DNA from 4 places in the Oceanotoga teriensis genome. Region 2 is predicted to be linked to each of the others. Evidence: riboswitches for the same ligand, from Rfam matches in the RefSeq annotation. Region 2 holds a riboswitch; each other region holds the start of a gene.
What was found. Region 2 has a riboswitch for cobalamin ahead of C7380_RS07045 (energy-coupling factor ABC transporter permease). Riboswitches for the same ligand answer to the same signal wherever they lie in the genome.
Positions count from the first base shown of each region.

Region 1: linked by a shared signal. The riboswitch ahead of C7380_RS01175 (precorrin-8X methylmutase) and the one ahead of C7380_RS07045 (energy-coupling factor ABC transporter permease) in region 2 are both predicted to bind cobalamin.
Region 3: linked by a shared signal. The riboswitch ahead of C7380_RS01985 (ABC transporter substrate-binding protein) and the one ahead of C7380_RS07045 (energy-coupling factor ABC transporter permease) in region 2 are both predicted to bind cobalamin.
Region 4: linked by a shared signal. The riboswitch ahead of C7380_RS11150 (ABC transporter substrate-binding protein) and the one ahead of C7380_RS07045 (energy-coupling factor ABC transporter permease) in region 2 are both predicted to bind cobalamin.

Region 1 is NZ_QGGI01000001.1:229,258-237,584, forward strand. It holds gene feoB (ferrous iron transport protein B) at 1-944, opposite strand, end outside; gene C7380_RS01150 (FeoA family protein) at 941-1,174, opposite strand; gene C7380_RS01155 (FeoA family protein) at 1,217-1,435, opposite strand; gene C7380_RS01160 (metal-dependent transcriptional regulator) at 1,437-1,865, opposite strand; gene C7380_RS01165 (metal-dependent transcriptional regulator) at 1,951-2,613, opposite strand; gene C7380_RS01170 (cob(I)yrinic acid a,c-diamide adenosyltransferase) at 2,810-3,322, shown strand; cobalamin riboswitch at 3,331-3,500, shown strand; gene C7380_RS01175 (precorrin-8X methylmutase) at 3,555-4,154, shown strand; gene cbiD (cobalt-precorrin-5B (C(1))-methyltransferase CbiD) at 4,156-5,268, shown strand; gene C7380_RS01185 (SAM-dependent methyltransferase) at 5,228-6,442, shown strand; gene C7380_RS01190 (cobalt-precorrin-4/precorrin-4 C(11)-methyltransferase) at 6,435-7,157, shown strand; gene C7380_RS01195 (cobalamin biosynthesis protein) at 7,154-8,143, shown strand; gene C7380_RS01200 (precorrin-3B C(17)-methyltransferase) at 8,136-8,327, shown strand, end outside.
Region 2 is NZ_QGGI01000008.1:81,142-89,468, forward strand. It holds gene gatY (tagatose-bisphosphate aldolase subunit GatY) at 1-123, opposite strand, end outside; gene C7380_RS07010 (PTS sugar transporter subunit IIA) at 167-589, opposite strand; gene C7380_RS07015 (PTS system mannose/fructose/sorbose family transporter subunit IID) at 603-1,418, opposite strand; gene agaW (PTS N-acetylgalactosamine transporter subunit IIC) at 1,408-2,175, opposite strand; gene agaB (PTS galactosamine transporter subunit IIB) at 2,193-2,672, opposite strand; gene C7380_RS07030 (SIS domain-containing protein) at 2,701-3,867, opposite strand; gene C7380_RS07035 (GntR family transcriptional regulator) at 3,955-4,683, opposite strand; gene C7380_RS07040 (class I SAM-dependent methyltransferase) at 4,833-5,588, opposite strand; cobalamin riboswitch at 5,688-5,860, shown strand; gene C7380_RS07045 (energy-coupling factor ABC transporter permease) at 5,968-6,684, shown strand; gene C7380_RS07050 (energy-coupling factor ABC transporter substrate-binding protein) at 6,671-6,955, shown strand; gene cbiQ (cobalt ECF transporter T component CbiQ) at 6,942-7,667, shown strand; gene C7380_RS07060 (energy-coupling factor ABC transporter ATP-binding protein) at 7,664-8,327, shown strand, end outside.
Region 3 is NZ_QGGI01000002.1:91,094-99,420, forward strand. It holds gene eno (phosphopyruvate hydratase) at 1-64, shown strand, start outside; gene C7380_RS01975 (ABC transporter ATP-binding protein) at 94-867, opposite strand; gene C7380_RS01980 (FecCD family ABC transporter permease) at 864-1,886, opposite strand; gene C7380_RS01985 (ABC transporter substrate-binding protein) at 1,883-2,764, opposite strand; cobalamin riboswitch at 2,856-2,978, opposite strand; gene C7380_RS01990 (BamA/TamA family outer membrane protein) at 3,002-5,254, opposite strand; gene C7380_RS01995 (ATP-binding protein) at 5,254-5,808, opposite strand; gene C7380_RS02000 (PHP domain-containing protein) at 5,796-6,458, opposite strand; gene C7380_RS02005 (iron-sulfur binding hydrogenase) at 6,514-6,849, opposite strand; gene C7380_RS02010 (CBS domain-containing protein) at 6,853-7,806, opposite strand; gene C7380_RS02015 (hypothetical protein) at 7,800-8,168, opposite strand; gene thyX (FAD-dependent thymidylate synthase) at 8,182-8,327, opposite strand, start outside.
Region 4 is NZ_QGGI01000019.1:14,287-22,613, reverse strand. It holds gene C7380_RS11165 (hypothetical protein) at 1,356-1,967, shown strand; gene C7380_RS11160 (ABC transporter ATP-binding protein) at 2,102-2,866, opposite strand; gene C7380_RS11155 (FecCD family ABC transporter permease) at 2,863-3,915, opposite strand; gene C7380_RS11150 (ABC transporter substrate-binding protein) at 3,912-4,847, opposite strand; cobalamin riboswitch at 4,969-5,099, opposite strand; gene C7380_RS11145 (mechanosensitive ion channel family protein) at 5,192-6,004, opposite strand; gene C7380_RS11140 (glycoside hydrolase family 65 protein) at 6,072-8,324, opposite strand.

The sequences.
Region 1 (8,327 bases), on a different contig from region 2:
AAAGATGCAAAGCCATCATCTATCATTCCATTAAAAACATCACCAATTGTAAAAGTCAAAGTAAATATAGCAAACATTATAATCAAAAATATAGGTATACCCAACCATCTATTAGTTATTATTTTATCTATTTTATCAGAAGTATTATTAACTAAATTTTTTCTTTTAACATACTTTCCAGATATTTTTGTTATAAAATCATATTTTTTTTCAGATACAATAATACTTGCATCATCATCATTTTGTTTTTCTAATTGAGCTATCAATTTATCTATTTGAGTCAAATTATCTTTAGAGATATCTTCTCTAAATTCAACATCACCTTCTATAAGTTTTAAAGAAACCCATCTTTTAGATTTTTCAGATATATTTTTTTCTTGTTCAATAATATTATTTATCTGACTTAGGATATTTTCAAAACTCTCATCATAATTTAAATTCTCTGGATATTGAGGGCTTTTTAAAGATCCTTCAATCTGTTTCTTTAAATCTTCTAAACCAATTTTTTTATTTGCAGATGTTTTTACGATTGGAATTCCAAGTTCTTTTGATATTGAATTTATATCTATCTTTATCTGTCTTTTTTCAAGTTCATCACTCATATTAAAAACTAAAAGAGTGTTTTTTTGCATTTCCATGATCTCTGTAACTAAATACATATTTCTTTCAATATTAGTTTGATCTACAACAACTACTATTAAATCCGGATTATCTTTTATCAAAAAATCTCTTGCAATTCTTTCATCCATAGAATTAGCTGTAAGAGAATATGTTCCAGGAAGGTCTACTATTCTATATTCTTCATCATTATATTTAAGTTTTCCTTCTTTTTTTTCAACAGTAACTCCTGGCCAATTCCCTACATGTTGATGACTTCCAGTTAAAGCATTGAAAATTGTAGTTTTTCCACTGTTTGGATTACCACATAAAGCAACTGTTTTCATACTCTATCGCCTCCGGTTATCTCTATATATTTTGCTTCTTCTTTTCTAAGACTTAAAGAATAATTTCTTATCTTTATTTCTAAAGGATCTCCCAAAGGCGCTTTTCTCACGAGTAATATTTCTATTCCTGGTGTTAATCCCATTGCTAAAAGTCTTTGTCTGACTTTTAAATTTCCTTCAAGCTTTTTTATTTTGCCTGAATATCCTACTTCACATTCATCAAGAAACATTGTTAGTCCTCCCTAATTTTAAAAAAATAAAAAAATAATATTTTATATGTTTTTAACAAAAATTCTTTTAGCCATATTTTGACCTATTCCATATCTACTTCCATCCACCAATATAATTATAGGGCCTCCAAAATTCCCACTCAAAACTTCTATATTTTTTCCTTCCATTATTCCCATTTTTGCAAGTCTTCTTTTCATCATAAGACCTGAACTTATTTTTTCAACTATAAAATTTCCAATATTTGCAAATACTAAAGGCATTTTATTCCTCCTTTAAATTGATAGATTTCAAATGCTTTTGAAACTCGATTTTATAATTTTCATTTTCTTCAAAAAAAGATTCTAATAATTCTATAGAATTTAAAAAATTTTTTGAGTTTATATGCTCTATTTTACAAGAAACTTCATCCGCCTCTTTTTCACTAAAATTTAAAAAATCCAACAAAAATTTATTCATTATATATTTTCTTTTATACAATTTTGAAGCTTTAATTATGCCTTTTTGAGTTAAATTTATATGACTATGTTTTATATACTCTATATAGTCATACGATTCAAGTCTTTTCAAGGCACTTATAACGGAAGAATGTTTCACTTCCGCTTCATTAGTTATGTCTCTAACTTGTATTATTTTATTTTGTAAATATAGCTTGTATATAGCTATTAAATAATGTTCAAGATTTTCAGTCATCAATTTAATCTTCCTTTTGTAGTTAGTTCTACATTATTTTACCACCTTTAATTTACTTTGTCAATAAAAAAATAGACTTTTCAGTCTATTTTTCTAAAATAATATTTTCAGCTTCGGTTTTTCTTATTGCAACATTATAGCCTCTTATAAGTACTTCAATCGGATCTCCTAAGGGGGCTTTTCTCAATAATTCTACGTCTATTCCAGAGGTTATTCCCATTACCATTAATCGTCTTTTTATTGCCTCATTACCTCTAACTTCAAGAACTTTTGCTTTTTCTCCAACTTTTAAATCTTTTAAAGTTTTTTCAAAAGTGCTTGATTTATCTTTATAATTAGTAATATACTGCTTATATTTATTTTTTATTTCTGTATTGCTTTCTATAAAATTTCTTAGAATATCCATAGATTGAATGAGCTTTTCAGACTTTATATGTTCCATTTTACATGATAATTCTTCTGCTTCAAAAGGGGATATGTCCAAAACATTCATCAAGAAACTTCTTATAGTCATTCTGTTTTTATATATTTTTTGAGCTTCTATTATTCCGGGTTGAGTTAATTTTACATAACCTCTTTTTTCATAAGTAACAAAAGAAATACTTTTTAATTTTTTTATTGCGTCTATGGCAGAAGTATGTTTTACAGACATCAATTCTGTAATGTCTTTAACTCTTGCAATGTTGTTTTCAAGTTGTGCTTCATATATAGCAAGCAAATAATTTTCAAGACTCTCTGATAATTCCATATAAATCACTTCCTATTGTAGTTTTTCCTACTTAATTCTACCATATATATTTGTATAAGTCAAGCTTATATTAAAAAATGAATTCATTTTTTTACATAAATTAATTATATCAAAAAATATTTTTCCCCTTTGACAAATTATTAACTTTTTGGTATTATTTTATAGCTTAAATTATTAATATATTGGGGGTATAATTATGAAAAATGGAATGATTCATGTTTATACCGGCAATGGAAAAGGAAAGACTACAGCTGCTTTTGGTGTTGTATTGAGAAGCATTTTATCGAATAAAGAAGTTTTTGTAGCTCAATTTGTAAAAAATAGGGACTCATCAGAGTTGTCAATTTCTAATTATTTTGATAATATTGATATTGTACAGTATGGAGAAGGCTTTTTTATAAGAAGATCTCCAGAAACAAAAGATATAAACGCTGCAAAAAAAGCACTTGCCGATGTAAAAGAAAAAATTATTTCTCAAAAATATGATTTAATAGTCATGGATGAAATAAATATCGCTATTAAATTTAATCTTTTAACAGCCGAAGAAGTTTTAGATGCTATAAATAGTAATGGAAAAACAGAAATAATTTTGACTGGAAGATGGGCTGATGAAAAAATAATAGAAAGAGCCGATCTTGTAACTGAAATGAAAGAGATAAAACATTATTATTCAAAAGGTGTTTTATCCAGAAAAGGTATAGATAAATAGGTAAAATTTAATATATAAACTTTTAAGGTGTATAACAGGGAATTAGGTGAAAATCCTAAGCGGCCCAGCCACCGTATGCAGGGATGAAAATCATAAATGCCACTGGTTTTTAACTGGGAAGGCTTGATTAGTAAAATGATCTGTAAGTCGGGAGACCTACCTTTTAAGTTCGTAACTTTGCTTTTTCTTGGTGTGAAAAGCAAGGATTTTTGTTATGGGAGTTGGTATACAAATGCATAACTATATTGTAAATCCTAAAAATATCGAAAAAAGAAGCTTTGAAATAATTACAGAAGCTTTAGGAGAAAAACTAAACGATGTAGACCCTATAAAATCAAATGTAATAAAAAGGGTCATTCACACCACAGGAAATCTTGATATGTGGAACAAGCTTTATTTTTCTGAAGATTATTTTGATTTTTTTAAAAGAAAAATTCAAAATAAGAAAATTTACACAGATGTAAATATGATAAAAAGCGGTTTATCAAAGAATTTTGTAAAAAATTTAAATATAGACTGTTTTATTAGCGATGAAGCTATATCGAAGAAATCTAAATTAACTGGCATATCGAGAGCCTATTTATCTATGGAGAAAGCACTTGAAATGGAAGATGGTATTTTTATTGTTGGAAATGCACCTACTGCACTTTTTAAGTTGCTTGAATCCAAAAAGAAACTTTTTATTATTGGAGTTCCAGTAGGCTTTGTAGGAGCGGCAGAAAGCAAAGAAGCTTTAATGAAATCACAACACAGTTTTATTACATTACCAGGAAATATGGGTGGTTCTACAATAGCTGTAGCCATTTTTAATGCTTTAATAAGGTCTTTATAAAATGGAATGGTATGTAAATGTAAATGGTAAAAAATTAAAACGTGGTTTCACAACTGGCACTGCAGCCACTGCGGCTTTAAAAGCCTCTGTTCTTTTTAATAAGTATAATATAAAACCAGACAATGTAAATATAGAATTACCTAATGGAGAATTAATAAATATTCCAATATATAAATATGAAATTATTTCAGGTTTAAAATATGCTTTTGTAAAGAAAGATGCCGGTGATGATGCCGATATAACAAATCAATGTTTGATTTATTGTTCCTTTAAATATGAAAATTTAAATAATATAATTTTTGATTCTTATGAAGGAGTAGGAAAGATCACCAAAGATGGACTCGATATAAGCAAAGGAGAATTTGCTATTAATCCAATTCCTCGTGAGATGATGAAAAAAGTTTTAAATGAAGAGAATATTAAGAATGGCAGAGTTATAGTAAATGTAAAAAATGGTGAGATTCTCGCAAAAAAAACCTTAAACGAAAATCTTGGCATAATTGATGGAATATCCATTTTAGGAACTACTGGAATTGTTGAACCTATGAATGAAAACGCATGGAAAGAATCTTTGATCCCTCATATTAGCATTGTTTCAAAACAATTCGATACAATTACTTTATTATTAGGTGGAAAAGGGCTTTCAATATATAAAAAATATTCTTTTTTTAAAGAGGATTATATATTATGTGGAAATCATATCGGTTATTCTATAGAAAAATCATTGGAAATGGGTATTAAAAAAATACATATACTTGGTAGTTTTCAAAAATTAATAAAACTTGCCGGTTTAAATCTTAATACAGACAGTAGGTATACAGATTCAAAAAATGAATTATTAGCCCTTTTATATATTTTGTTTACTGAAAAATATGACAAAGAGGTCATTGACAAAATACTTAATTTAAAAACTATTTATAATTTTTTGGATATTTTAAAGAATAATGATATAAATATCAAAAAATTTTTTATATTTGTGTCTGAATATATATCCCATAAATTAAGTAATAAATTCAATGCCGAATTTGTTATTTCTTTATGTGATAAAACTCAGATAATTTCACATAGAGGAGATGAGCAAAATTATTTATATTTTAGGAACACAGATCAATAAAATTGAAAATTTAACTCAAAAACAACTCGAAATAATAAAAAAAGCCGATTTTTTTGCTGGTTTTAATTTTTCTTTGGGTATGTCTAAGGAATTAAATCCAAATGCAAAATATCATGTAATGGATATATATAGTTCATTAAAAGATGAAAATGTAATTGACTTAATATCTCAGATGAAAACATTTAAAACTTCTGTTTTAATGGTTTCTGGAAACCCTTTAATGTTTTCATATTCAAAAAGAATTATGGATAAACTTTCAAAAAATGAATATGAAGTTTTAATTTCACCATCTTCAATAAATTATTTATGCCAAAAGGCTAAATATCCTATGAATAGTGTTCGCTATATAAGTGGTCATAATTCACATAATCTTCGAAAAACTTATAATGATGTCCTTAAAACATTGAATGATAATCATCAAATTGCATATTTTGTAAAAAATAAAAAAGATTATGATTCTTTATTTAATATATTAAAAAATATAAAAGTAGACATAGTAGCTGGATTTGAACTCGGTACAAAAAATGAAGAAATATTTGAGTTTAAATCAAATATGCCTATAGATTTCAAAAAAGGACGTTGGATTCTTCTTCTAATACCTCAAGAAAATGATTTTATAAATTTATTTCCTAAAAATTCAGATCTTTCAACTAAAAATATTCCAGTTTCAAGAGAATGGAGTAGATTTATTTTATTGAATACTTTAAATAGAAAACAAAAACATGATGTAATTTGGGATTTAGGAGCTGGTAGCGGAGCAACATCTTTATTCATTTCTTCTTTTTTTAATAGAGATTGTTTAATATATGCATTTGAAAAAGATTATGATAGATTTGAAAGTTTAAAATTGAATACAAACCTTAATCCTGAAATAGAAGCAATAAATAAAGATTTTATAGATATCTTAGATGAATACGAATCTCCAGACATAGTTCATTTAGGTGGAGGAATAAATTTAGAAGCTTTAAATAAAATAACATCTAAAATGAAAAAGAATAGTCTATTAATTTCTTCTGTAACTACTTTAGAAAGTTTAAATATGATACTTTCTATAGAAAATTTTAACTTTGAGTATGATATGTATACAAAATTTTCGAATAACAAATTAGGTGAAAAATCTGCCTTTAAAGGCGAACATGTATTTTACTGTATAAGAGGTGAAAAAAATGATTAATTTTATTGGTGCTGGTCCTGGAAGTGTAGATTTTTTAACTGTGAAAGGATTTAATTTAATAAAAAAATCAGATGTTTTGTTATATGCTGGTTCTACAGTATCCAATGAAGTATTAGATTTAGTTGATCATGTAAATATATTTAACAGTGCTTCTATGACATTAGAAGATATAAAATTTATATTCAATAAGTTTAAAGACAGCAATATAGCAAGAGTTCATTCAGGAGATACAGCTATTTATTCAGCAATAGATGAAGAAATAAATGCTGTTAAAGAATTAGGATTAGATTATCAAGTTATTCCAGGAATAAGTGCTTATTCTTATTTTGCATCTAAATTAGCTATAGAATTAACTTCACCTGAAATAGTTCAATCAATAGTTATAACAAGATTAGAGGGCAGAACAAAAGTTCCTGAAAATATTGAAAATTTTTTAAAAGAACAACCTTCATGTGCAATATATCTTTCTGGTTCAAAACCATATGAAGTACTAAATTTATTGAAAAAATATTATACAGAAGATGCTTATCTTGCGATTGGTCATAAACTTTCAAGAGAGGATGAAAGAATAGAATTAAAACAATTAAAAGATTGGAATGATATAGATTTTCCTTCCCTTTTAACACTTTTTATGGTTTTTAAAAAAGAAAATATAAAGTCCAAATTATATGATAAAAAATTTTCTCATGGTTGTAGAACAGAGATAGAGTCATGAAAATTTGCTTAATTTCGATAAGAAAAATAAAAATACCAAGATTTTTCAATGAATTAAATATATTTGAAATAAAAAAAGGCTCTTTAAAAGAAAAAATAAAGATGGCTTTTGATTTCTTCGATTCAATAATATTCATAGGAAGTTCTGGTATTGTTGTAAGAATGATTTCTGATTTTTTAAAAGATAAAACAACTGATCCTTCAATATTTGTATATGATGAAAAATTTAAAAATTTAACTTTATTATGTGGTTCACATATGGCAGGTGGTCATAGAATTGGAGAACTTTTATCAATTAATTCTAATTCAAATTTTGTTTATACCACCTCAACAGATATAAACGGATTAACTGGTTTAGATTTATTTTGCAGAGATAATAATCTTTTTGTAGAAAAAAAACATATATTATATATAAATAATTATATTTTAAATAATCAATATTTGCCTGTTAGCAAAGATTTTAAAAATTTTTATATACCAAAAAATTTCAAGATTTCTGAAAATCCTATTATCTATTTAGATAGAGAAGATAAAAATATTTCTTTATTTTCAAAAAAGTATACTCTTGGAATCGGGTTTCATAAAAATACTGATTTTAAAACATTAAATAAAGAATTTCATGAGACAGTACCAAAATATTTTTTAAATAGAATAAATAATGTTGCTTCAATAGAAAAAAAATGGAATACAAAAACTTTTCATAGATTTTTAAGATTAAATAATATTTATAATTCCAATTCTTTTACATCGAATTCTTTAAATAAGGCTGCAAGATTCCTAAATATAAAGGGGAATGAATATGTAAAAAGAGCTACAAATGCAATAGCAGTATCAGAACCATCTGCCTTTTTAGGCTCTTTTAATGGAAATAAAGTTTTTGAAGGCAAAAATAATAATTCGAAATTTGTTATATATGAAATTTCAGCTCCTTTGTGGAGATTGAATAATTATAAAATTGAAGAAGTTCCGGAGGTTTTTTATGAATAATAAATTATTTATAGTAGGTATAGGACCAAATAATATAGAATTTATGACAAAGAAATCTATTGAAATATTAAATAATTCTGACATAATTGTGGGTTATTCAAAATATGTAGAAAGAATTAAAAATGATTTTAAACATGCTGAATATATTTGTACTGGTATGCGAACAGAAACTGAAAGAGTAATT
Region 2 (8,327 bases):
AGATCTCAATTCTGCAGATGATTCTACAACAACTTGAAAATTTTCAAGATTATGTATATTAAATGCTGGAACAGCATAATTTTCATTCCTTGCTTTCTCGAGTACTTCTTTAGATGAAATCATATTTTCTCCTCCATTTTCAAAAAATTAATATTTTTTGATTCATTCAAATACCCTTCTCTACAAAGTTATTTTTATTATTTTTTAAATTAAACTCTTTTAAAGTATTTGGAAATTCTTTTTTCATAATACTTAAATTTTCATCAACAGAAGACATTCTATTCATAAAAATCTCAAGTAGTATTGGCAAATTAATACCACCAACAACCTTTACATTATTATATTTCAAAGATATTATAGAACTTTGTTTAAAAGGAGATCCTCCAGCAATATCACAAAGTATAAAAATGTCATCTAAATCTCTAAACTTAGTTATAGAACTATGAATTTTTTTATCTAAATCATCTAAATTTTCTCCATCTACAAAATTAACAATATCCACATATTTCTGTTTACCAATTATCATTTCTGCAGAAGATAAAATACCATTTGCAAAATTACCATGACTTGCTAAAATAATTCCTATCAAAATAAATCACTTCCTATACTATACCTATTAAATGACCCAATATTCCTATCAAAACAGTTATTCCTATCAACAAAATAGGTGATCTTCCCTTTTTTAAAAGTTTATACATTATCAATGTATAACCAAGAGGTAAAATATTTGGCATTATTTTATCAAGTAAATCCTTTTGAACATCAACTGTAGCTTTTCCAGCATGTATAACAGCTGTAAGATTAAAATTAATATATGAAGCAATTAATCCTCCAACAACTAAAAGCCCTAATATTCCTGCTGCCCTTGAAATTAACTTTGTATTTTCTTTAAGCTTAGTTATAGCACTAACTCCAGTATTATACCCATATCTCATAAGACCAAATCTCAAAGCAAAATGTACTATATTAAAAATAAGTAAAAACACAAAAGGTCCAGCAATACTACCCTCTAAAGATATAGAAGCTCCAACACCTGCTGCGATAGGTAAAAGAGTCAACCAAAACAATGCATCTCCTATTCCTCCCAAAGGTCCCATAGTTGCTATTTTAATATTTCTTATAGTATCTATACTTTCTTTAGCCTCTTCCATAGCTATAACAATTCCCATTATAAAAGTTACTAAAAAAGGATGTGTATTAAAAAATTCCATATGCATTTTCATAGACTTCGATAAATCATTTTTATTTTTATGAATTTTTTTCAAACCAGGCAATAATGAATATAACCAACCACAAGCCTGCATTCTTTCATAATTAAAAGATGCTTGAAGCAATAAAGATCTCCATGCCATCTTATCCAAATCTCTCTTTGTAATTACTTTTTCTTTACTTCTATCTTCATATAAATTAGATTCCATCTGCATATTCCTCCTTTTTTTCTTCTTTATTAGGTTTATTTTTTTGATTAAAATAATCATACATTGCTATTGAAACTCCTATGAGTGCTACAGCTAAAATAGGAAGTTTTAAATAAGTTACTAAAATAAAACCTAAAATAAGAAAACCAACCTGTTCTTTTTTCAACATTATCTTCAAAAGCATTGCAAATCCTATAGCTGGCATCATTCCACCCGCAACGCCTAAACCTTCAATAAGCCATGTTGGAAGAGCCTCAACTATAGTTTGAGCGGATTCTGCTCCTAAATAAACAGGTAAAAAGGCTATTACAGCATAAAATAAAAATAATCCCAAAATAGCTAAATAATTTATTTTTTCTATTCCTTTCAAATTTGTCTTTTCCGCATATTCATCCGCCTTATGCATAACCGGAGACATAATAGTAAACAAAAGTGTAACCATAGCTTGAGCAGCCACTGCAAAAGGAACTGCTATCCCTATTGCAACATTTGGATCTTGATTTGCCAAAATAGCTATAGAAGTTCCTATAACTCCACCAATAACAACATTAGGTGGTTGAGCTCCAGCTAATGGAACCATCCCCATCCAAACTAATTCCAAAGTTGCCCCAGCAATAATACCAGTAGTGACATCTCCTAAAATCAAACCAACAACAAGCCCAGTAACAACTGGTCTATGAATATGAGTCAACCCATTAAACAAATCAATACCCGCTATACCTGCCCATATAGCAATAAGTAAAGCCTGTAAAAACATTCAAATCCCCCCTTTAATTAAAAAAATTTTTTTATATCTTTACCAATTTCATCTGGAACTCTTTGTATAATACATTCAATATTTTTATCCGTAAGTTTTTTAAAAACATTCAAATCATTCTCATCTACTGAAACAGTAGAAGTAATCTGTTTTTTTCCCTCAGAAAAATGCATATTTCCAATATTAACCTTTTTTAAAGGAACTCCACCTTCAACAAGTTTCAAAACATCTTCAGGCGTTCTAACAACTATAAAAATTTTTTGATGTGGTGCAGCTTTGTGAATAATATCTATACATTTTTGAATAGAAAAATACCTCGTTTGAACATTTTCTGGTGCCGCCATATCCATAAGACTTTGTTGAACTTGATCCTTTGAAACTTCATCATTTGCAACTAAAATCAAATTTGTTCCAAGATGATTACTCCAAGTAACTGCAACTTGGCCATGAATAAGTCTGTTATCAATACGTGTTAAAAGAATATTTGGTTCTCCCATGTCTAAATCCTCCCTAAGATAAATATTTTTATTTATAAATTTTTACTCCCTTAACCACCCTATTCACCTGACCATTTGGAGAAGGGTTATCGGGATTAATCTCTAACAATACAGAAGAAATAAAAGCATATATTTGAGCTAAAACTAAATAATCAAAATAAATAAGTTCTTTAATATTCAGATCCTCATAAATATCAGAAAAATCAAAATAAAATTCTGTATAATCCTTAATATTTTTAAACCCCTTAGGATCACAAATAAGAATATTTTTATAATTATTTTGAGACTTTATTTCATCAATTAAATCAATTTCATACTTATTAGTAAAATCATCTACATTCAAATAAAAAAATATATCTGTTTCTTCGTTCAAAATAGACTTAGGGCCATGTCTAAATCCTAAAAAAGTTTCAAAAGAACTTTCTTTTTGTCCAGAAGTTAACTCCAAAACCTTCAATCTAGTCTCACGAATAAAACCTTTCAAAATATCAGATCCAAGAAAAACAACCCTATTCGATTTAAAATTACAAATATTTTTTATTTTCTTATAATCTTCTTCAATTATTTTTTCAGCTCTTTTAGATATTAAATTAATATCTTTCTTATATAATTCAAAATTATCAATATCGAATAAAATCATTGCTGATAAAAGCATTGAACTAAAACTTCCAGTCATAGCAAAGCCTCTATCATTTGACTTTTCAGGCATCAATATAGTTAAATCTTTTTCACTGTTTTTAAACCTTTTATAAAGTTCTCCTTCATTATTACAGGTAATTATAATGTTGAATAAATCATCAATATAACTCTCTGCAATATCTATAGCAGCAATACTTTCTGGACTATTACCAGATCTACCAAAAGAAATCAATAAAGTAGATTTTTCTCTCAATAAATATTTTTCAGGACTTGTAACCAAATCAGTTGTTGGTATATATTCACTAAAAATATTCTTTTTATATAATAAATATGGAACTAATACCTCTCCTATATAAGCTGATGTACCAGCACCTGTAAATATTATTCTTAAATCTTTATCTTCTAATTTATTAAATAAATATTTTTTAAAATCTTCTTTTTTATCAATAAATATTTCTAAAACCTGTTCCCATAAAAAAGGCTGTTGACTAATTTCTTCTGCAGTAATAAAACCACTTTCTGATTCATTTATACAATTTCCAAAAAATTCTTTCATAATATCCACCTCTCCAATCATAATCATTATGTCATCATGTTGTTATTACCAGTTTCTTTTAAAAAATAAATAAGCATAAAAACTTATTTATTTTTCAAGAACTACATGGAATTTAAACTTATCTCCTCTTGCTATACTGGTAGTGTATTCAATAATATTATTGTTTTCATAAGTTATTCTCTCAATTTTCATACCATTAATATCTCTATTAACTTCTAAATATTTAGCTTCTTCTTCTCTTATATAAACTGGTTGAAAAACTTCTTCTGCTTTATTAAATTTAGCTTTAAATCTTTGCATAAAAATATCGTACATTTGTGAATTCTCGAGATCTTCTTTTGTTATTCCAGGAAATCTATTATAAGGAACATACGTTGTTTCTATCATCATAGGCTCATCATTTGCAAGTCTAAGCCTTATAAATTTATAAATATTATCTCCAATATCAATATTCATTTTTTTTGATATTTTTTCATTGCAATTTATTATATTAAATTCTATAACTTTAGAAGATGGCTTTTTACCTATTTTTTTCATCTCTTCACTAAAACTATAAAATTTGAGTAAATCTTGTTTAAACCTTTTAGGTGATACAAAAGTTCCTTTACCATGTTCAATATAGATATATCCATCTTTTTCAAGTTCTAACAAAGTCTTTCTAACAGTAGACCTACTAACCTGATAATAATCACACAACTCTCTTTCAGAAGGGATTTTATCATTCTCTTTATAAATGCCAGAATCTATTTTTTCTACTATTATATCCATCAATTGATAATACAATGGAATTCTACTTTTTTTATCTATTTTATTCATTAAATTCCCTCCACTTATCATGTGGTAATTACCACTCTTTTTTATAATAACAAAAAATATGATAAACGTCAATTTTAAAAAAAAGGTATTATTAGTATTTAAATACTTTTTTTATCATTTTTCTTTTAATATCTTTAAGTTATTATAAATTACTTTTTTCTTATTACAAAATGAATATGTTCTGCTTCACCTATAAAATATGGATCATGGCAGATCTTCAATTCATTGTTTAAAAGTTGGTCAAAATTCTTTTCAATAATATTTTCATCACAATCATCACAAATAACCTTACCAGCTAATTCAATCTTTTCAAAACCATATTTCTTACATATTTCTTCTATATCTTCCGCTGAAAAAGCCCTTGACGTAAAAATACCATCTTCAGATCCTATATTAGCTTTCTTTTTATCATATAAATAATTCAAAGCTAAAAAATCCCCTTGAGAAATTATTTGAGACATAAAAGAATAAAAACTATCAACAGAAGCGATCAAAATACCATCATTTTTTAAAACTCTTTTTATTTCTAAAAGAACTTTATCAAGATCTTCAACATAACTTAAAACATCACCTTGTGCATTAATTATATCAAAACTTTCATCATCAAAAGGCATATCTTCTGCCAAAGCTTTAATATATTTAATGTTTTTAAAGTTTTTAGTCTTATCTTTACATATTTCAAGCATTTTTTCTGATGGTTCAAGAGCATATACACTTTCAACTCTCTCAGACAACCAATATGTCCAATAACCAGTTCCAGCACCAAGATCAAGAATATGATATTCTTCTTTTATATATTTTTCTACAAGCTTTTTAGTTATTTCATTAAACAACATCCAATAATAATTATCATACTGTGTATCATACTTATTTGCTATCCTATCATAATAAATCCATGATTTCATCTTACAACCTCTCTTAAACTTAGAATTTTATAAAAAAATTATAACATATATCAAATTTTGAAGTTTGTCATTTATTTCAATGTATGGTATCATTTATAAAATTTAATAACTTTATTGGGTGCCAAAAGGCATAACGAGGAAATGGGTGTAAATCCCATACAGCCCCCGCTACTGTGATGCTGACTAAAATGAATTAACCACTGGATTTTTCTGGGAAGGATCATTTAAGGATGAAGCTAAGTCAGGAGACTTACCCAATAAAATATAACAAGTATTTTTCGGGAGGACAAATACTGTGAGTTTTTATATATAAATATATATAATATATAAACCCATAGTATTTTTTACTATGGGATTTTTTATTTAAGGGGGTAAGTTTATGAAAAAAGTTTTTATCACACTTTCCATTTTAGGCATTTCAAGTTTAGCTTTTTCGATGCATATAATGGAAGGATTTCTTCCTGTTGGTTGGGCTGTTGGGTGGTGGATTGTTATAATACCTTTCATGTATAAAGGTATAGTAGACATAAGTAAAATAACAAAAGAAAGTACAGAAACAAAATTAATGCTTGCATTATCTGGTGCATTTGTTTTTGTATTATCTGCATTGAAAATGCCTTCTGTCACTGGTAGTTCTTCTCATCCTACTGGAGTTGGTTTGGGGGCAGTTTTATTTGGACCTTTCGTTATGACTGTACTTGGTTTTATAGTATTATTATTTCAAGCTGGATTATTAGCCCATGGAGGTTTTACAACACTTGGAGCAAACACTTTTTCAATGGCTGTAGTAGGTCCTATAATTTCTTTTTTAGTATATAAATCTTTAAAAAAGAAAAATCAAAAATTTGCAATTTTTATGGCCGCAGCACTTGGAGATCTTATAACTTATTGTATAACCTCTATACAACTTGCGCTTGCACATCCAGATCCAATTGGAGGATTTTGGGCAAGCCTTGTAAAATTCTTATCCGTATTTGCAGTAACACAAATACCTCTTGCAATAGCAGAAGGATTATTAACTGTAGTAGTAATAAATGCACTGCCAGAAAGATTTTTAAAAAGAGATAAAGGAGTGATTATTAATGAGCAAAATTAAAAAAAATATATTTCTTTTAATAATAGTTGCACTCATAATAATATTTCCATTAATAACAATAAAAAATTCTGAATTTGGTGGTGCAGATGGTCTAGCAGAAGAAACAATAGCTCAAATAAATCCAAATTATGAACCTTGGGCAGAAAATTTAATAGCCCCTCCAGGAGGAGAAACAGAAAGTTTGTTATTTTCTCTTCAAGCTGCAATAGGTGCTGGAATCCTTGGATATGTTCTTGGATATTTCAAGGGTAAAAAGAATGATAATAAATAACCTATCATATGAAAATATATTAAAAAATACTCATCCCATGGAGAAATTCTTATTCTCCATGGGAACACTTATAATAACAATCACTATGGATAAACATTTCATTTCATTATTAATATTTATAGTAATGAATTCAATTTTAATTCTAAAAATAAAATTAAATTTAAAAAGTCTTTTAAAACTTTATTCTATACCATTTTTATTCGTTATTTTATCGATCATCCCTTTAATAATATCTTTTGATTTCAAACAAATATCAATATTAAAAAATAATTTAAAATACTCTATAAATCTTATTTTAAAGGTTTTTTCTGCAATAAGTTGTACATATTTTTTTATAATAAGCACTCCCATGAATGATATGGATATAATAATGGAAAAATTTAAAATGCCTTCAATATTCAGAGAATTATTTATGTTAACCTATAGATATATATTTCTTTTAATAAAATTTTCTCAAGAAATATTCATTTCTCAAAAAAGTCGATCAGGTTACAAAAATTATAAGACAAGTTTCAACTCACTTTCGCTTTTAATAGTGCAAACTTTCAATAAAAGTTTAAGACATAGTTTAAATGCTGATATGGCATTAAAAAGTCGATCAATAAGCAATCAAATCCAATTTATGCAAAGAAAATACAAAATAAACAAAAAAAACTATATATATTCAATTATATGGTTTATATCAATAATTTCTTTAGGAATGATAATATGATAGAATTAAAAGATATTGAATTTTCATATGATAAAAAAGTTTTAAATAAAATAAATCTAAAAATACAAAAAGGAGAAAAAGTAGCCTTTCTTGGAGAAAACGGCTGTGGAAAATCAACTTTATTCTTAATATTAAATGGAATATTAAAACCAGAAAAAGGAATTTATATACTCGAAAACAATATAATAAATCATTCAAAAAAAGATTTAATAAAATTAAGGCAAAAAATTGGAATGGTTTTTCAAGATCCGGAAGTACAAATAATAGCAAATACAGTATTTCAAGAAGTATCATTTGGACCCAAGAATATGGGTTTAGAAAAGCAAAAAATAATTCAAAATACCGAAAAAGCTTTAAATGAACTAAATTTAATAGACTTAAAAGATAGAGCATGTCATTTATTAAGTTATGGACAAAAAAAGAGAGTATCAATTGCAGATATAATAGCTATGGAAGTTGATATATTTATACTCGATGAACCTACAGTCTGGTTAGATCCCAAGAATAAAAAAAATATGATAAATATACTAAATAAATTGAACAAAAAAAATAATACCATAATAATCTCAACACATGATGTAAACTTTGCTTATGAATGGGCTGAAAAAATTTTTATAATGAAAGATGGTAAAATAGAAACACAAGGAACTCCCGATGAAG
Region 3 (8,327 bases), on a different contig from region 2:
AGAAGAATTGGGTTCTGTTGCTCAATTTAAAGGTTTAGATTCTTTTTATTCAATAGATAAATAAACAATTCCCCCTATAAAAAGGGGGTTTTTTTATTGAAAAATTACTTGAGGTATTTTATATTTAGGATGAATTATGATTTCAGCTTTAAAATTATATATATCTTCTATTATTTTTTTTGTTATAACTTCATTTGGTGTTCCATCTTTTATTATTTTTCCATCTTTCATTATTAATATTCTATTAGAATAAAGACTTGCAAGATTTATATCATGAAATACAGATAATATAGTTAAATTTTCTTTTTGACTTAAATTTTTTATTATATTTAAAAGATACTGTGTATGACCAGGATCGAGATGAGAAGAAAATTCATCTAAAAGGAGTATTTTAGATTTTTGAGCAAAAGCTCTTGCTACCATGACTCTTTGTTTTTCGCCACCAGATAAATTAGAAAAACTTTTTTCTTTAAATTTATAAGTATCTGTTTTTTTCATGGAATTGGATATTATGTTTTCATCTTCTTTATTTTCTGTAAAAAAATCAAATTTTTTTGAATAAGGTAATCTGGAAGTTTCCACAATACTTTTGACAGAATAATCAAAAATAGTGTTAAATTCTTGAGGAACAACGGCTATCAATTTTGAAAGTTCTTTCAAATTTAAGGATTTTAAATTTTTAGAGTCTATAAATATATTTCCATATTTTAAAGGAAGAATTTTAGATATTAATTTTATTAAAGTTGATTTTCCAGCCCCATTAGGTCCAATTATTGATACAATTTCTCCATTTTTTATATGAAGATTTTTAATATCTAAATTGAATCCATTTCCATAATTAAATTTTATATTATTTATTTGAATCATAATTTTTTCCCTCTTTTTTTCATAACATATATAAATAAAGGCGCTCCGATTATAGAAGTTATTATTCCTATTGGAAGTTCGGAAGGAGCAAAAATTGTTCTGGATATAAAATCACTTATAGTTAAAAAAATTCCACCCGATAATATAGATATTAAACTAGAAATTAATGAATATGGTCCTTTAATTTTTCTTACAAGATGTGGTATTATTAATCCAACAAACCCTATTATTCCAGATTTTGAAACAGCTATAGATACAGCAAATATATTTGTTAAAATTAGTATCATTTTTATTTTTTCTGGATTTACACCAGAATATATTGCCATATCATCACCCATAGATAAAACATTTAATTCTTTATTATAAATTATTATTACGATAGTTTGTATTAATAATACTACAGTCAATATAAATATATCTTCCCATGTAATAGAAGCTGTACTTCCCATGAGCCATATATTTACATGTATTAAATTTCTCCAAAACATTACTGTTATTAATGTTGTAAATGCATTGAACAAAAAACTAACTATTACACCACTTAATATTAAAGATAATACTGGAAATTTTTTTCCTTCTTTTGCCAACATAAATACTATGATTGCAGATATTATAGAAAATATGAAAGAAAAAGTTTCTAATCCGAAAAATAAATGTAATCCTAATATACCAGATAAAGCCGTATAAATTACAGCTCCAAAAGAGGCTCCAGAAGATATTCCAAGTATATAAGGGTCTGCAAGAGGATTTTGAATTATTAACTGTAATATATTTCCAGATAAAGCTAAAATACCTCCAATTATAAAACTACCTAAAATTCTTGGTAATCTCAAATCCATAATGAGTAATTTATATGTAGAATTTTCTTGATTAAGAAATAGTGTTTTTATTACTTCTTTTAATGGAATATTTACACTTCCCAAAGAAGTAAAAATTATTATAGATATAAAACTTATTATCAAAAGAATAAACAGGAGAGGTATAATCCTCTTCCTGTTTTTAATTTTTTTTATAGTCATTTTGACTCCTTTATTATTTCATATATTGACTCTAATGCTTCTATTAATGAAGGTGATGCTTGTGAAGCTTTATCATTATTAATTGAAAATATTTTGTTGTTTTTAACAGCATTTACATTTTTAAATTGAGAAGCTGATTTTAAAGTTTCAATTCCAGAATTATCTCCCATAAAATAAGAAGGAACAATAATTATATCTGGATTTTTAGAAACTATAAATTCAGGGCCAACAGAAAGCCAACCATTATTTCCAGTATATGGTGAAGCAACATTTAAACTACCAGCGATTGATAGTAATTCATTCATAAAAGAACCTGTTCCACTTGTCCAAATTGATGAAATATTTTGACTTGAAATCATTGCATACATAACAGTTGGTTTTTCTGACCAAGTAGATGTTTCTTTAGAAATATTAAGCATTCTTTCTCTTAAATTTTTTGATAATTTTATTGCTTGTTCTTTTTTATCAATTATAGTTCCTATTAAAACTGTGTCTCTTATTATATCATTTATGGATAATGGGTTTATAACTATAGTTTTTATATTATATTTTTCTAATCTTTCAAGTTCTTTTTCTTGGAATCCACCAGATATAAATACAATATCAGGATTTAAGCTTATTATTTTTTCAAGATTCAAAGGTGTCATATTTCCTATTTTTTCAGCTTCAATGTTATTATCCCAATCAGTAACGCCTACAACAAGATCTTCTGCATTTAAATGTTTCAAATAATCAGATACAGCTGGTGCAGCAGAAATTATTCTCTTAATATCTTGGTCTATTTTTACAGGTCTTCCAAGATCATCTATTATTGTAAATGATGATAAAGCTATAATTCCTACTAATAACAATAGAACAATACTCAATGCTTTTTTCATTTTTGCTACCTCCCGTAATAATTACGCCAAGGTAAAAACTAACTCCAAACACTTTGGCGCGAAGTGCTTGAATTTTTAAAAATTATAAATAAAGTATCCCGACTTATGAGTTATATCCTCCAAATTACCCTTCCCGATTTTTTAATCAGTGGTATGTAATTTTTTGTCCTCAATCACGGTGGCGCGACCGTATTAGATTTTCACTAATTTCCTTTATTTATTATTTATATATTTTTTTTAAAATACTTGACCAAATCCAAATTCAAATTTTCCTTTTAAATTTTTGTCCCAACCATATTCAAATCTGATTTGACCCAGTAAAGGAATGTTGAATTTTAAACCAGTTCCAAAAGACCAAATATTATCATTCAATATATTATTTAAATTATTTGAAGTATTTCCATTATCATAAAAAGCATATATATCAATTGGTACTGGATTTTTTAATAGTTCATAAGCTAATTCAGTATTGAATAAATACATATTATTACCTTGTTTAGAAGATAAACTATATCTTCTTACACTATTCATTCCGCCAACTGAATAATTGAATAAGGAATAAGGATCATTAGAGAATCCGATTTTTAATCTTGTTCCAAAAGTAAATTTATAGAAACTTGTAAAATATTTACCTTCTAAAGTATTACCAGTATAATATTGATCTGTGTTATTTAGATTTAATCCTCCAAAAACTCTTGTTGAAAAATATTCTCCCGAATAAGGTCTATATGGATTATCTAATCTGTTTAATTTGTAACCAATACCAGTAGAAAGTCTTTTTATATCATTTGATTTTAATTTTTGATAATAGTCATAGGATAAATCTGTTGTTATATATGAAAAATCTGAAAATTTGAATGAAGGTGAAATAGAAAATGATAAATTATTTGTTATAGAAGCACCTAAAGTTTCTACATATTCACCATTTGGTACTGTTAGATATGATGTGCTTAATCCAAGATCTATATCCGTTTTAAAGATTTTTGATACATTATAATTTAATCCGAATTTATATTTATTATTCAAAGGATTTAATTCAGTATTTAGTCCAAAAGTTTGACCATAACCAAAAGGATTTGGAATATAAAAACTTAAAGTTCCTGCAAATCCATAATACCAATCTTTTACATCTGGCATAGACCAAGTTAATCCACCAGCTATCTTAACAGCATTTGTTCTTTCATGTGGATGAATCTCAAAGTCAACAGAGTCTTCTGACATTGAAATAGGATTTATATCAACACTTTGGAAAAAACCTGTTCCAGTGAATGCTCTATAGGTATCTTGTAATTTATTTAGATTTACAACTTCATCTTTTTTTAATTTTATTAAATCATCTATTATATAATCTTGGGTTTTTGCCGTAGCATCTTTTGTTATTTTTATATTACCTACTTTTTTCTCATTAAAATTATATATTAAATCATTATTTTTGTCTATATTTACTTTTGTATCAACAAATAAGAATCCTTCTTGTGTATATAATTTATTTATTACATCTAAAGATTTTAAAATATCTAAATTAGAAACAGTTGAGTTTTCTGTTATTATTTCTGATACCTTTTCATTTAATCTAAAACTTTCGATAGAATCATTACCATTATACTTTATTTTATTTATTTTGGTATTATCATCTATAACTCTTCTTAATTTTCCATCTAGTACAAGATTTAATTCTCCACCCAAGGATTCTTCTATATCTACGGGTTCCCATTTTATAGAAGTTTCTTCACTAAAATAAGGTAATGAAGCTATAGAAGACATCAAACCCTGTAATTTTTTTATATCTGGATATGATTCTTTTAATTTTGGCCTAAACAGGAAAAATTTATTTTCATAGTCTTTTCTAAATTTAAAATTTAGATCTTTCTTTACTTTTTCTTTATCTAATTGGGCATATTCGCCTTCTAATTTCAAATCCCAGAGTTTATATTCATTTATTATGAATAATAAAGTATTTTCATCATATTTATTATTATTAATTTCTGTTGCTTCAAGTGTTACTTTATCACCTAATAATTTAATATTAGAACTTATTTCTATAGTACTATAATCATTATTCGTATAATATAAATTTATGGAATTGAGTGCTTTTTGAAAGTCATATACATTTAAAGGAATATCTGTTTTTAAATTTAAATAATCTTTTAAATCTTTTTTATCGACAAATCCATCACCATATACTTCTATTTCAACATTTTTGACTATTGGATTTGGATTTATTATTAATTTCAAATTTCCATTTTCTTCGTCTAATTCATAAGAAAGCGAATTGAAAAAGCCGAGATTATTTACTTGTTTCATTGCTAATTTTATGTCTATATCTCCAACATAATTTCCGATTTTTATATCATAATTATTCATAATATTATTTATATCTGTAGCAGCATAAGATATATCTGTACTATACTCTATTGAGTTAAGCTTTGTTATTGAGAATGAAAGAGTCAATAAAGATAATATAAAGATCATTAGAATTGATTTTTTCATTAAAATCCTCCTTTTAATTCTTTTTCTAAATTATAAATATTTTGTTTTATCTGTAACATAAATTTAGGAGTATCATATATATTTTCAAATGAGTTTTTTAATTGTTTTGTATCTATTTCATATCCATCATCTAAAAAAGTTCTTTTTATGTACCAATTTATTTTAGAGTCGAGATATATAACAAAATAAAGAGCATTTGAAAGATCTCCTAATGGTTGGCAATCAATATTAGTTTTTACAAAAGTTGCATTTACAGTTGTACCATTGTTTGGTTTTGTTTTGATATTAAAACTACCACCCGTTAATTCACAAGAGAACTTTAAAAAAGGCAATCCCATGCCAATTTTTTTCTTCCTCTCTTTTTTTGTAGTATAAAAAGGAGTAAGTGCATTGTTCAATTCTTCTGAATTCATCCCTATTCCATAATCTTTAACTTCGAAAGAAAAAAAATCTTTGCTTTCGATAATAATTAATTTACATTCTATTGAATTAGACCTTACAGCGTTTTCGCATATATCTATTATATGATCAGAGATTGTTTCTAATGTGGCCATACTGGTTTCACCTTACCATTATAGAGTGATTTTTTAAGTTCGTCAAAAGTTCTTGATTCACATTCTAAAATACAAGATGGATTTTTTAACTGATCTGGAAAATGAGAATCATTACCATAAATAAATCTTTTGTAGCCAAGTTTTTGTGCTTTTATTAATTCGTCTTCATTTTTTACTTCTACTGCATCGAAATCTAATTCTAAAGGAAGACCAAGTTGATATATAAGTCCAAAAGCTCTAAATATATGTGCCGGATATATTATTGATTTAAATTTTTTAGATAAATTATAAACTTCTTCAACAGTTAAGTTTGAAGAGCTTCCAAGATATGGAGAGCTTTTGATATCTATAAATTCTGATTTTTCATCGACTAGTATTTGATATCCTAATTTTTCTGGGTCATAATTTTTTATTATTAGAGTATTTTCAATTATTTTTGAGAATTTTATACACTCTTTTATATATTTAAAATAGATTATGATATGGACTTCTTCAGATGTTTGAACTTCTATTCCGGGAATTAATTTTATTCCAATTTTATTTAATTGAAAATTAAAAGAATACATATTTTCAGCAGAATTATGATCAGTTATTGAGATCCAATCTATTGAACTTGAACTTAAAATATCATTATATATTTCAGGAGTCATAGTTATATCAGCACAGGGTGAAAGAACTGTATGATTATGAAAGCAGCAATTATATTTATTCATTTTTTAGAAGATTATATATTTTGCCAGCAGTTTCAAAAGCATCATTTTCAGAAATTAAAAGAGAAATATCCATTTCTTCTGCTTTTTTAATTGTTTCTTCAAGATATTTTCCTGGTTTAGGCAGTACAATAGCCTTTGCACCTACTACTTCTGCAACTGCGATTATATTTTGATGAGTTTGATGAGTTATCCATATACAATCTTTTTTTGCGTCTCTCATCACTTCACTCAATAAATCTCCTATATGGCCAGATATTATATCTGTATCTGTTTTTGATGAATAGATAATTTTTAGATCTAATTTTTCTATCATATTTTGTAGAGTCACATTTTATTCCCCCTTATTGAAATAAAATAGCATTTCTAATTTTACTCCTTTTCCAGAACTTGAAATTAATGTCATTCTATCTGAAAATCTTTTCATATTTGGAAGACCCATTCCAGCTCCAAATCCTTTTTCTCTAACATTTTCAGTAGCTGTAGAATAACCTTCTTTTAGAGCAGAATCTATATCTTCTATACCTTTTCCAAAATCTTCGATGAATACTTTAATTTTATCTTCTTCTGTCCAACAATATAATATTCCATTAGACTCTGAGTGAATTACAACGTTTGCTTCTGCTTCATATGTAGAAATAGATATTTTTCTTATCAATTCTGGATTAATATTTTTAGAAGTTAAAAATTTTTTTAATTTTGTTGCGGCTATTCCTACCATTTCTACAGATTTATAATCTATAGAATATTTAAAGTCATATCCTTCAGTTTCAAAATTTTCTCCAGTTATAGAAGATACATAATTTTTATTTAAAACTTTATCCCTTCTTTCATCATGAACATATATATAGCCAAGCTTTTTAAACATCCATTCTAATATATCAATTTTTGTTACCACGCCAACGACTTTTTTCTTAGAATTTATTACAGGATATCGTCCAAATTTCTCATTTTTATTTAGTTCTAAAAAAGTCATAATTGTATCTTCTTCATTTAAAAAAATTGGTTTTTTTGTCATCCATTTTTCGACACGTTCTTCTAGACTATTATTTTCAATTACTCTTATTATATCTTCTATACTTAAAATTCCGCTTAGAGTTAAATCTCTTTTTATAACAGGCATTCCAGATATTCCTTTTATTCTCATTATTTCTTTAGCGTATTTTAATTTAGTTTCGCCAGTGACTAGAATTGGTGGAGTGGTCATAATTTCATTTATTAAAGTGTTAGAAAAAACTTTTGATAATGTACTTACTAATTTATCAACTTCATTTTTATTTTCTAACATAATTGATCATCCGTTCCCATAGCATCTTTAATTCCACTTTTGAATAAAATCGCGCATGCCATATACATAGAAAGGGAGGATTTTATGATACAAACCTCTAAATCCTCCGCTATTTCTTTTAAATTTTCTGGAATTTCTTTTCCCCTAACAAATATTATTCCTTTTGCACCTATTACAGCAGCTGTGGTGATTGTTTGAGGACTTGTTAAGCCAGTTATTAAGAACATATTTTCTTTTGAAAAGGCAAGAAAATCGCTCATTAAATCAGAAGCTCCGGCATATTCAATATTAAAGTTTTTAATACTTTCAGGTAAAACTATGGCAGATCCTTTAACAATTTTAATTAACTCTTGTATATTCAAAAGTATCATCTCCTTATAAGAGATCTCCTGTATAATTATGGTTTATAAAAGCTTCAAAACTCCATGGACAAATTTCTTTTACTATTTCAGCCATTGCCCTTGCATATTCTTGTATTTCCCATTGAGCATGAGAATCAGCTCTCAGATTAAAAAAATGAA
Region 4 (8,327 bases), on a different contig from region 2:
AAACATATTAAAAATACTATATGCAAACAGAGACAAAGTAAATATAGGAAATATACTATTAGTGAATGAAGATGAAACAAAATATGAATTTGAAAAATACAAGTATAATTTAAAAGAAATAAGTATGTACGAATTAGAAAGACTATTTTAGAATCATCTAAACAAATTAAGAAAAGAAAAAATAGAAAGAGTGTACACAAGTAAAGACTATGAATAGACATACCATATATGCAACAATATAATATATAGACTAACAAAAAAAGAAATAAACAAAGAAAATTATAAAGAAAATATAATAACATTATTAGAAACGTATAAACAACTAATAAAATATTATGATATAGATATAATAAACTATTTATTTGGAATAAAAATAGAAATATTCAAACATATAAAAGAATATTAGGAAAAATACACAAATAAAATAAAAACAATAAAACAAGAACATGAAAGATACTTAAATAACTATATAGGAAATATAAACACATATTTAAATGAATTAAAATACAAAGGATATGAAATAAATGAACAAATGAGAGATATAGAACCATTCCAAAAGACATATCTTGTAAATGATAGACTACATATAATATAGAACAATATAACAACAAACATAAACAAAATATAGACACAAATAAACGTATATGGAAAGAAAGTAAAATACAACAACAATGGACTGATGTATAATCTATTCAATAGTAAATCACAAAACATAATAAATATACAAGGAGAAGAATATGTATGTACTAAATAGTATTTAGACAATGATATACCCCAATATGCAAATAAAAAGAGAGATTATTATGATGATAATGCAGGAATAAGTTAGGTAGCAAAAATAATATAGGCAAATAAATTATCTGAACATATGAGAGAATACTATGATGGAAATATAACAATAATAGGAAATACAAAAATAAAACCATATGATAATTTAGATATATAGGATAGATATACAAATATGATTGGAAAAATAGAAGTATAGCAAGTAATAACAAAATATGATAATGAAGATGGTTTCATAACAACAGTAGTACCAAACATGATAACAGATACATCAATACCCCATAATATAGGAAGAGCATGGAATGTGATGATGAATGTAAACACAATGATAGTATACATAGCAGGTTAGGTAGTGGGATAGACAGCTTTCAGCGGATTACCACATTTTGACCATTTTGTGTATAATTCTTTGGGTTAGTTAGATATTGTTTTGGGTAATTTTGAAGATTTTATTAATTATTATATAAATGATTAAAAATTGAAAGAAGATGAATAAAAATCATCTTCTTTTTTTAAATTAAAAATGATATAATCAACAAAGTAAATATTATAATAAGTGGAGGTAAATGATGAAAAAAATGAGGAAAATAGTATTAATAATAATGTTAATGATAATATTAGTAGTTGGAACTATGTTAATAAAGACATTAATAGATTTTCATGAAGAAGAGAAGATTAGAAACAATGAAGCAAAGGGAATTATTAATAAGAGTGAAGATACAGGCAAAGATATTACTGATCAATCTACAGAGACTATTATACATGGTCCTATGTATATTAAGATTTATAATCATTTGGAGAATCTTTATTATGATGGTAATGAGAATGTTGAAAAATTTGAAAATGAATTTAGTTATTATTTTATAGATAAAGAAACTAAAAAAGTAGTCATGTTTACTGTAAATAGAAGAGATAGACTTTTTGGTTTTATGGTTGAAGCAAAAAGTGATGGTTTGAATGAAAGATTAGTAGATAAAATGGTGTATGATGATTATACTCCTTATGGAATTAAAATGCATAGAGATTTTCTAGCAGCAATAAGATATTGTTTGAGAAATTCTGAGGATACTAATATAAATAATATAAAAGTAACTTTTTATACTAAATATAGTCTACATTTGACTTTTGTTGAACAAGAAAATTATTATGCTGTATTTTTTATAGATGATATCGAACAGTAGCCAATATTTTTGAGAATATACTACAAAAATTATTATAAATAATGCATGGTTAGTCTAAGATATAGAAACCATGCATTTTTTGTTTAATATCTCCAGTACCCAGATTTACGAGGGATATATGCAGATTCAAAGACTCATGGGATATAATGGATGTTTAATTTTTTAGTGTATTCACTTTCATTTATTTTGGCATTTACTTCAAAAACTTCTTTAAACATTTTTTCTGTCAAAACTTCTTCTGGAGTTCCCATATTATAAATTTTCCCATCTTTCATTATTATTAAGTAATTACAATAATATGCTGCTAAATTCATATCATGTATTGCTGAAAATGTTGTTTTATTTAATGATTTTAATATATTCATTATTTGAATTTGATATTTTATATCGAGATGATTTGTTGGTTCATCGAGTATTATGAACTCACTTTGTTGAACTATAGCTCTTGCTATGAAAACTCTTTGTTTTTCACCACCAGATAAGCTGAAGAAACTTCTTTCTTCATAGCCTTTTAAACCAACTATCTCTAATGCTTCATCTACAATTTTTTCATCTTCTTTTTTATTACTTTCAAATAATTTTTTATGAGAGTATCTTCCCATGAGGACTATATCTTTTATTGAAAAGTCAAAATCAATTATATCATTTTGAGCAACTACTGAGACAATTCTTGCGAATTCTTTTGAGGGTAAATTTTTTATATTTTTTTCTTCTATATATATATTTCCATTGCTTGGAGTTAGTACTTTGTAAATATTTTTTAAAAGTGTTGATTTTCCACATCCATTTGGTCCGATTAGTCCTACAAAACTCTTTTCTTTTATTTTTAAGTTTATATTTTCTATTATTTTTTTATTGTTTATACTATAATTTAAGTTTTCTATTTTTAATTTAATCATTTTTTGCCTCCAAATGAATAGGAGTTTTTTCTTAATAGATATAAAAAGAAAGGAACACCCAAAAATGAAGTTATAACTCCTATAGGTATTTCTTCGGGACTGAATGCAGTTCTTGCGAAGGTATCTGCCCATATTAAAAATAATCCTCCACTTAGAATAGAAAATGGTATTAATTTTTTATGAGTAGATCCTACAGCTTGTCTTGAGATATGTGGTATTATCAATCCTATGAATCCAATAATTCCTGTTAAAGATACTATAAATCCAGTTAGTAATGTGCTTATTATTATTATTATTTTCCTTATTAATTCAGTGTTTATTCCAAGAGTTTTTGATGTATCTTCTCCTATAAGTATTCCATCGAGTTCTTTGTTGAATATATACATTATTGTTGCAGATATTATCAAGAGTAAAAAAGGTAATAAAATATTATTCCATTTAGCTCCTCCAACACTTCCAACCATCCAGAACATTGCAGATCTTAATTTTGAAGAATCTTTTGCCGTATATACCATAAAAGTTGTCAATGATGAGAACATGGCTGATACTGCAACTCCTGTTAAAACGAGTTTGCTCGATGAATATCCAGAACCAGAATGAGCTATTTTGAAAACTATTAATGAAGATAAAATAGCCCCTAAAAAAGCCCCTATTGAGGGGCCTAAATAACCTAAAAAACCAAATATTCCGAGTATTATAGAAGCAACTGCTCCTGCAGAAGCCCCTGAAGATATTCCCAGAATATAAGGATTGGCTAAAGAGTTTCTCGTTAATGCCTGCATTAAAACGCCAACAAATGAAAGAGTTGCTCCCGTTATAAAAGCCATTAAAATTCTTGGGAGTCTTAGATTCCAAACTATTGTTTCTATAGATTTTGCCCATTGTATTTGAAATATCTCTTTGTTAAAAGTATTATTTATTATTATTTTCCAAACATCTAAAGGATTTATTTTTACTGGACCTATAGTTATTGTTATGATTATTGATAATATGATTATTAAAATTAATGCCATTATGGAAAATAAAAAAGTGCTATTTTTTATTTTCATTTTTTAAAAATCTCTGGATAGAAGCCTTTTGTCATAGTTGTTATAGCATTAATATTTCTTATTCCAGGAGATAAATCGGCTAAACCTATTTTTACAAATTTATTGTTTTTTACTGCATTTAAATCTTTTGTTGCAGGATTTTCTTTTAAGAATTGTACTTTTTGTTCATAGGTTGTACTTCCGTAGTCAACTATTAATACTATATCTGGATTTGATTGAGCTACTTTTTCCCAAGATACATTTGCATATGCTTTTTGTATATTACCAAATATATTTATACCTCCGGCTTCTTGTATTAAAGAACCACCAAGACCAGAACACACTACAAAGGCTGAATCTTTTCCAGAGTCATATGCCAATACTTTTACTTTTTTTACATTTGATGGAACTTTTTTTCTTACATCATTTATTTCATTTTGCATACTTTTTACGAGTTTTTGAGCTCTATCTTCTATATCAAATATTTTTCCTATTGTTATAAAGTCTTCGTATACTGTTTCTAATGTTGCATCTGGTTCTACTGATTTTATTATTAATGGTTTTATATCCATTTGAATGAGTGTTTCCACTGATCCTACATTTTTATCTGTTAAAGCTGAATGCCATCCAGTAACAAAATCTGGATTTACAGATAAGAATATTTCTTTTGAAGGGTATCTATCAGAAAGTATTGGTATTTTGTCATAGGCTGTTTTTAATTCTGGTAATATTTCATTGTCTGCCCATGCAGTTCCGGCCATTTTTTCTTCAAGATTTAAAGCAAGAAACATTTCTGTTGTGAAATGTGAAAGAGTTACAGCACGTTCTGGAGATTTTGTATAAGTTATTTCATAATCTTTTCCTTGATGAGTAAAATTGACTGTGACTGGTTCATAAGCTAATACTAAAATTGAAAATAATAAACAAAAAATTAGACTTAAAGTTTTTTTCATATAACACCTCTCATAATATTTTTAGCATAAAAATAAAAAAACACCTTCAAGAAGAGGTGTAGGGACATTAAATAATCTTATTAAATTAATAATGTCACTCATACCATCCTCGTGATATAAGTAATATTGTTTATTTTTGGCTGGTAATCTGACTTAGGCTTTATGCCATTACAGTAGCGGGACTGTGTCGGATTTTCACCGAGCTTCCCCATTTGAAAAACAAATAGTTTTACCAAAAATAAGTGTTTATTAACTTTTATGCATAGATTATTATATCAAATTTATAGTTAATAAGAAATGTGTTTATTATTAATATTAAAATAATCGGAGAGATAACTCTCCGATTATTGTATATTGCCATCTTTTATATGAAGATCTAATTGATTGAAAGGAATTTCTATATTATTTTCATCAAATTTTGTTTTTATAATTTTTGCTATTTCTGTTGTTGAGGTTATGTAGTTTTCTCTTTCTGCCCAATATCTTATTATGAAGTCTATTGATGAAGAACCATAACCAGTGAATAATATCATAGGTTTATGAGAATCATCTGAATATAATTTTTCATAAGAGTTTACAGATTCTTCGAGGATTTTCATGGCTTTGTTTAAATCTGTATCATAAGCTACTCCAACAGATATTTCATTTCTTCTTATGTTTTCAGGCCAGAAATGTGTAACTGTTGATGACCAAACGGATTTACTTGGTATATTTATTAATTTTCCATCCCATGTTTTTAATATGACATGATTTAATTTTATTTCTGATATAGAACCTGAGTTTCCGTTTATTTCGACTGCTTCACCTTCGATTATTAGTTTGTTTACCATTATTAATATTCCACATATTAAGTTTTCAAAAGGTTCTTTTATAGCAAAACCTATTATTATACTTGATGCACCCAATCCAGCCAATACAGGTGCAAGATTTTTAAATAAAACTGAGACTATTATAAAGATTGCAAGTGTATATAATCCTATATCTAAAAGTGTTTTCATGGTTTTTTTGTACTGAAGATTTATTTTTGAGTTTTTTTCAGATAGTTTCAGCATAGTTTTATATATTATTCCAGAAAGCATTTTTGCCACTATAAATATTATAAAACTTATGCCAATTCTTACAATCCAGCTTATTATTGCTGCGGTTGTTTCATTCATATTAATCCCCTCCTAATAATATATGTTTTTTTATTCATATATATTATATAATAATTTGGGAGATTTTTTAATTTAAATAAAATTTATTTGTACCTTTTTTTAATTTGTGCGATTTATTTTTAATTTTTATTTCAATTTCTCTTTCGGAATTTATAATTATTGTATTTTCTGTTATGTTTATATTTAATACATTATTTTGCCAATTAATTTTGTAATTTAGGCTTTTCCATTTTTTGGGTATCCATGGATTAAAATTTGGAATATTATTTTTATCTATTGAAAATCCTCCAAATCCATAAACTATACTTTGCCATGAACCACCAGTAGAAGCTGCATGCAATCCAAGTGCTGTGTTTTTTTGATTATCTTGTATATCTGTCATTATGGTTTTTATAAAATAATTATAGGCATTATGTGTATCTCCAATTTTTAAACCCATTATTGAATACATAGATGGACTTAAAGAAGATTTATGCATTGTTCTTTTTTCATAATATTCATAGTTTTTTCTTTTTATTTCTTCTTCGAATTCTTCACCTAAAATTAATAATAACATTATCACATCTGGTTGTTTTATTAATTGTGTTTGATTTAGTTTGTCTAATTCTATGTTTTCTGGCCATAAAGGCATTTCATTTTCATCATATTTTTTTATTTTATAATCTTTTAAATTGAAGTAGCCTTCAAATTGCTCTATTATATCGTTTTTTGAAGATAAAAATATTTTTTTATAAATATTTTTCCAGTTGTTTATGTTTTTTTCTGATATGTTTGTCTTTTTTATCAAATCTTCGTATTTTTTAGGGGATTCTATTTTATATTTTTCTATTATTTCACAACATTTTTTTATATTCCATTTTGCGAGGTAATTTGTATAGAAATTATTGTCTACGTGTTCATGGAATTCGTCAGGACCTATTACTTTTTTTATTTCATAATAATCTTTATCCTCATTGTGAGTTAATCGAGATTCCCAGAATTTTGTGGTTTCAATAAATATTTCATATCCATAATTTTCCATAAACTCTTTATCATTTGTTGCTTTGAAATATTGCCAATATGCAAGAGCTATATCTGAACTTATATGAAATTCTTCATCTCCAGTCCATATTCTTACGGGATTACCGAGATAGTCTATTCCCCATTTTGGAGTTTCTTCAAGGCCTATATCTGCTGATTCCCATGGGAATTGTGCACCATTATAACCATTATTTTTTGCATTTTCTTTTGCACCTTTTAAAGTGTTGAATCTATAGAGTAATAGAGATCTTGCAATTTCTGGATAAGTATATGTAAAAAATGGTAACATAAATATTTCTGTATCCCAAAATATATGGCCTTTATATCCTTCGCCATGTAATCCTTTTGCACCTATACTGACTGTTGGATCTTTTTGATATGCACATGATATCAGATGGAATAGATTAAATCTTAAACCAGTTTGTGCTTTATCATCACCATCAATTGTTATATCTATTTTTTTCCATATTTTTTGCATTTCTTTTATATGTTTTTTGAATTCTTCTTCAAAGCTTGAATTTTTATATAATTTTATATCATTTAATATATTTTTTTTTGGAGTTTTAGAATTTCTTGAAGTATGTATTAAACAATTTTTTTGTATTTTATAAGTCCTACTTTTTTTTACATATATTTCGTATACTTCTTCTACGAGTGTTTCTAAATCATAAAATTTTCTGTTTTTTATATTTTCTGAATAAAGTCCTGTCCATTGAGAAATAATTGATTTACTATCATTTGTTTTGACTTGTAAATATAATCCATTTTCTAAATCTTTTATTTCATCGGTTTTATAATGTTTTGATTTATTTATAGGATCGAATTTTGAATTAGTTATATTAGAGTTTATTGTATTTTGTATTGTCAGTTTCCCATCAAAATTTATTGGGGTTATTTCATATTTTATCATCATTAAATGTTCATCAAATCTGCTTACGAATCTTTTTGATTTAATATTTATTATCTTGCCTTTTGGAGTTTTTAATTCTGTTTCTAAATTTAGAGTTGCTTCTTTCATGTTTAGATATCTATCATATTTTAATATTTCTGTTGAATCTAAAGTTATTATTTCATCTTCTGAATATATTTTAAATTCTAAAGGATCTGGAAGATTTACTATTTCTTTTACTTGGGCATTTGATTTATCAAATATTCCAGCTACAAAGTTTCCTCTATTATCAAATGAAGAGAGTTCATTATAACCTCTTATGCCTCTATATCCATTTGCGAGGGTAAATAATGTTTCATATTTTTGTACATTTTTTAAATTATATTTTTTGTCATGTATTTCCCAGTTCATTGT